2 regions of the Enterocloster sp. genome follow, and region 1 is predicted to be linked to the other one. Evidence: predicted binding sites of a transcription regulator. Region 1 holds the regulator's gene; the other holds the start of a gene.

What was found. The regulator Rex, encoded in region 1, represses fermentation and respiration genes when NADH is low (regulators of the CRP and FNR family bind a similar motif). The targets are predictions, from matches to a motif close to ATTGTTAANTANTTAACAAT.
Region 2: rsxC (electron transport complex subunit RsxC) is a predicted target of Rex. The motif match lies at 1,095-1,114, and genes of this name have one in related genera.

Annotation. Positions count from the first base shown of each region.
Region 1 covers NZ_DBMACH010000010.1:75,510-77,970, forward strand. The annotation lists gene abc-f (ribosomal protection-like ABC-F family protein) at 1-591, opposite strand, end outside; gene ACZM6M_RS11855 (redox-sensing transcriptional repressor Rex) at 767-1,432, shown strand; gene acpS (holo-ACP synthase) at 1,434-1,817, shown strand; gene ACZM6M_RS11865 (NAD(P)H-hydrate dehydratase) at 1,819-2,461, shown strand, end outside.
Region 2 covers NZ_DBMACH010000003.1:195,318-197,778, reverse strand. The annotation lists gene ACZM6M_RS04960 (DEAD/DEAH box helicase) at 1-325, shown strand, start outside; gene ACZM6M_RS04955 (flavodoxin family protein) at 362-988, shown strand; gene rsxC (electron transport complex subunit RsxC) at 1,256-2,461, shown strand, end outside.

The DNA.
Region 1 (2,461 bases):
AATGGACTCCATATCCAGATGGTTGGTAGGCTCGTCCAGAAGAAGGATATCGGGTTTGGTTAAGAGGAGCTTGCCTAAGGATACACGGGTTTTCTGGCCGCCGGAGAGCGCCTGGATGGGCTTTGAAAATTCATCCTCTGAAAATCCCAGACCCTTTAATACCCCCGTAATTTCACTGCGGCAGGCGTAGCCGTTTTCCAGCTCGAACGCGTGGTTTAAGCGGCTGTATTCGGAAAGCATAGCCTCCAGTTCTTCACCGGAGGCAGATTTCATGGACTGTTCAAGGTTTCGCAGACGCTCCTCCATTTCAAGGATAGGCCGCTTTACCTCTAAAAGAGCGTCATAAATGGTCTCAGCGCCCTCCAGATCCTGATGCTGGGCCAGATATCCGATGGAAGCGCCCTTGGCCCAGGTTACACTTCCCTCATCTGGTGCCAGATCACCGATGATGATCTTTAAAAGAGTGGATTTTCCCGCGCCGTTAATCCCTACGACAGCGGCTTTTTCATGTTCCTCTATATGAAATGAGACCCGTTTGAGGATATGGTTATCTCCAAAGGACCGGCTGATGTTGCTGCATGACAGGATCATTTCAAAACTCCTTTTTTAGCATAAATTCTATGTTTTTTGCATAATATGCACCAATCAGTATAATATAGGAACATATTTTTTTCAAGAACATCCTGAAAGTGATTTGACATTTTTTTAACGCCCGATTATAATAGAAAGCATTAGATTGAATCATATAAGGAGAGGGTGGCACAGGATGGAACGCAAGGAAATATCGAAAGCGGTTATTTCGAGACTGCCCCGCTATTACCGCTATCTGGGGGAGCTGATTGAAGAAGAAGTGGAGCGTATCTCTTCCAATGAACTGAGCAACCGCATGAAGGTTACAGCTTCTCAGATCCGCCAGGATCTGAATAATTTCGGCGGCTTCGGACAGCAGGGCTATGGCTATAATGTAAAATATCTGTACTCGGAAATTGCAAAGATTCTGGGAATCGACCAGCAGCACAATCTGATCATCATCGGAGCCGGAAATCTGGGACAGGCAATCGCCAATTATACAAATTTTGAACGGAGAGGTTTTGTGATCAAAGGGATGTTTGATATCAATCCCAAGCTGATCGGTCTGGTGATCCGCGGGATTGAAATCCGGTCCGTGGACGATCTGGAAAGCTTTATAAAAGAGAATGAGATCCAGATCGCGGCTCTTACCATACCAAAGACAAAGGCTCCCGAGATTGCGGATCGTCTGGTAGCAGCAGGAATCAAGGCAATCTGGAATTTCGCCCATACGGATCTTGTTGTACCGGAGGATGTAGTTGTGGAAAATGTGCATCTGTCTGAAAGTCTGATGCGGCTGTCCTACCGGGTATGCAGTATGCTGGACCGGGATGAAAAAAACGAACGCACAGGAAGCAAGTAGGATGATACTGGGAGTTGGAACCGATCTGATCGAAATAAAGCGCATGGAAAAGGCCTGCAGGAGGCCTCATTTTGTCGCTCGCACATTTACGGAGACGGAAAGCCGGCAAGCGAAGGGGTCTGCCTCTAAGCTGGCCGGCTCTTTTGCTGTGAAGGAGGCCGTGGCAAAGATGTTCGGCACCGGGTTCCGGGGATTTATGCCCGGAGATATCGAGGTGCTTCGGGATGAGCTTGGAAAACCCTATGTCAATCTTTACGGCGGCGCTAAAAAGCGATCTGAGGAAATGGGGCTGACACAGATCCATGTGTCTATCTCCAATACAGAGGATTTTGCCATGGCATTTGCAGTGGGCGAAAAGGAAACGTCCGCAGAGAGGAGAACATGATATGAGAACCCTTCTGACAGGTAGAAAGATGAAAGCAGTGGATCATTACACCATCCATGAGGTCGGGATTCCTTCCCTGGTTTTAATGGAGCGGGCAGCTTTGGCGGTCGCAGACTGCGCATTAAAGGCAGCCCGAGCATTTGCCGCACACAGTCCGGTCTGGGCGCTGTGCGGTGTGGGAAATAATGGAGCGGATGCAGCGGCGGCAGCCCGGATGGTTTATTTAAAAGGACTTCCTGCAGTTATTTTTCTGGCCAGTTCAGAGGAAAAGGCGACAGAAGAATTAAAGCTCCAGCTTTCCATTGCCAGGAAGCTGGGGATACCTGTAAAAAAATGGGAACTTATGAAAGAGGAAGCAGAAAACTGCGGGATTCTTTTCGACGGCCTTTTCGGTGTGGGATTAAGCCGGGAAATCCAGGGAGAATACAGAGCCTGTATGGAGCTTGCAGCAGAGATTCTTAAAGGGAATGGAAAAACAAAGCCATGGTGCATTGCTGTCGATATTCCTTCCGGGATCCATTCCGGTACGGGAGCGGTGATGGGGATTGCTCTGAAAGCAGATGAAACCGTAGCCTTTGGCTGGGAGAAGATTGGAACTGCCGTATATCCGGGAAGGGACTATGCGGGAAATGTTACGGTTGCAG
Region 2 (2,461 bases), on a different contig from region 1:
TCCTGTTTTTCTCATCAGCCTCAAGGCAGGAGGAACGGGGTTAAACCTTACAGCAGCGGATATTGTGATCCATTATGATCCCTGGTGGAATGTGGCCGCCCAGAACCAGGCCACAGACAGGGCTCACCGCATTGGCCAGGAAAAACAGGTCACAGTTTACCGTCTGATTACCAAAGATACCATTGAGGAAAATATTTTAAACCTTCAGGAGGCAAAGAGAGCGCTGGCAGATCAGATTGTCACAGGGGAAGGGATTTCCCTGTCTGATCTTACCGCAAAAGAGCTTTTGGACTGTATCGGAGAGATATCAGAAGATTCTGTTTAAGAAGAAAATAAAAAATCAAGCAGGAGGATATAGAATATGAAAGTATTGATGTTAAACGGAAGCCCGCACAAAGAGGGATGCACATGGAGAGCGCTGTGTGAGATTGCAAAGGAACTAGAAAAGGAAGGAATTGAGTCTGAAATTCTTCACATTGGCGGACAGCAGGTATGGGGCTGCATGGGCTGCGGAGCCTGCGGCACACTGGGAAAATGTGTCCATGATGAGGATCTGGTAAATACGGCAGTCGCTAAGATGAAGGAATGCGACGGTCTGATCGTTGGCTCTCCGGTTCATTATGCATCTGCCAGCGGAGCCATAACCTCCTTTTTAGACCGTTTCTTCTACTGCGGCGGAAGCGCTGCAGCTCATAAGCCGGGAGCGGCCATCGCCTCCGCCAGAAGAGCAGGAACCACAGCAACTCTGGACCAGTTAAATAAATATTTTACCTTTAATCAGATGCCGGTGGTTTCATCCCAGTATTGGAACATGGTCCATGGAAGAAGTGCAGAGGAAACCGTTCAGGACGAGGAAGGAATGCAGATCATGCGTACCCTTGGCCGGAATATGGCATGGCTTTTAAAGTGCATTGAGGCCGGAAGAAAGGCTGGAATTACGGTTCCTGAGGCGGAACCGGAGAAAAAGCGCACCAGCTTTATCCGTTAAATGTCTGAGACGAAAGATGTCACAGCCGTAGATTGGAATGCAGCAGAGCGAAATAGTTCTGCTGCATTTTTTGGATTAAAGTGAACAAATTAGAAAACAATGCTTAATTGATAAAAAATAAACAAAATAATTAAAAATTTAACGAGTGGTTTACATATTGTATACACGCTTTATTTATGCTATACTGATAAGGCTGTGAAAGATCTATAAAAAGTGTGAAAGATTCACAAAAAAAGAGAAAATGTACAAGAAAGAAGGGAAAAATCTATGGGTCTGGCGACTTTTAAAGGCGGTATCCATCCGTATGAAGGAAAAGAACTGTCTGAAAGCAAACCGATTCAGGTCCTGCTTCCAAAGGGCGAACTGGTTTATCCTATGTCTCAGCACATAGGTGCTCCTGCAAAACCGCTGGTTGCAAAAGGCGACCGGGTTTTAGCGGGGCAGAAGATCGGAGAGGCAGGCGGATTTATTTCTGCAAATGTAATCTGCTCCGTGTCCGGTACAGTAAAGGCCATCGAGCCGAGACGGACGGCTAACGGCGCTATGGTTCCGTCTGTGATCGTTGAAAATGACGGAGCCTATGAGACGGTAGAGGGGCTGGGAGAGGACAGAAATCCGGGGACACTGTCAAAAGAAGAGATCCGTTCCATTGTCAAGGAAGCAGGCATCGTGGGACTGGGCGGCGCAGGCTTCCCGACTCATGTAAAGCTTACCCCAAAGGACGAGAACGCCATTGATTACGTTATTGTAAACGGAGCGGAGTGCGAGCCTTATCTGACCAGCGACTACCGTCTGATGGTAGAGGAGCCGGAGAAGTTAGTAGGAGGCTTAAAGGTCATCCTTCAGCTCTTTGACAATGCCAAAGGCGTGATCGCGGTGGAGAACAATAAGCCGGAGGCCATTAAAAAGCTGGAAGAGCTTGTAAAGGATGAGCCAAGGATTACCGTATGTCCTCTGCTTACCAAGTATCCTCAGGGCGGTGAGCGTTCCATTATCTATGCAGTAACCGGAAGAAAGGTAAATTCCTCTATGCTTCCTGCCGATGCAGGCTGCATTGTAGATAATGTAGATACAGTTATTTCTATTTATATGGCGGTATGCAAGAGCACGCCTCTGATGCGCAAGATCATCACCATTACCGGCGATGCGGTCAATACGCCCTGCAACTTCAATGTAAAGCTGGGAACCAATTATCAGGAGCTCATCGAGGCTGCAGGCGGCTTTAAGGAGGAGCCGGAGAAGATTATTTCCGGAGGTCCCATGATGGGACAGGCACTCTTTACCGTGGATATCCCTGTAAGCAAAACTTCCTCTGCGCTGACCTGTTTTACAAAGGATCAGGTATCTGCCCTGGAGCCTACGGCCTGCATCCGCTGCGGCCGCTGCGTAAGCGTATGTCCAAGCCGCATTGTTCCTGTGATGATGATGCAGGCAGCTTTGAGAAATGACTGTGAGCGTTTTGAGAAGGTCAAC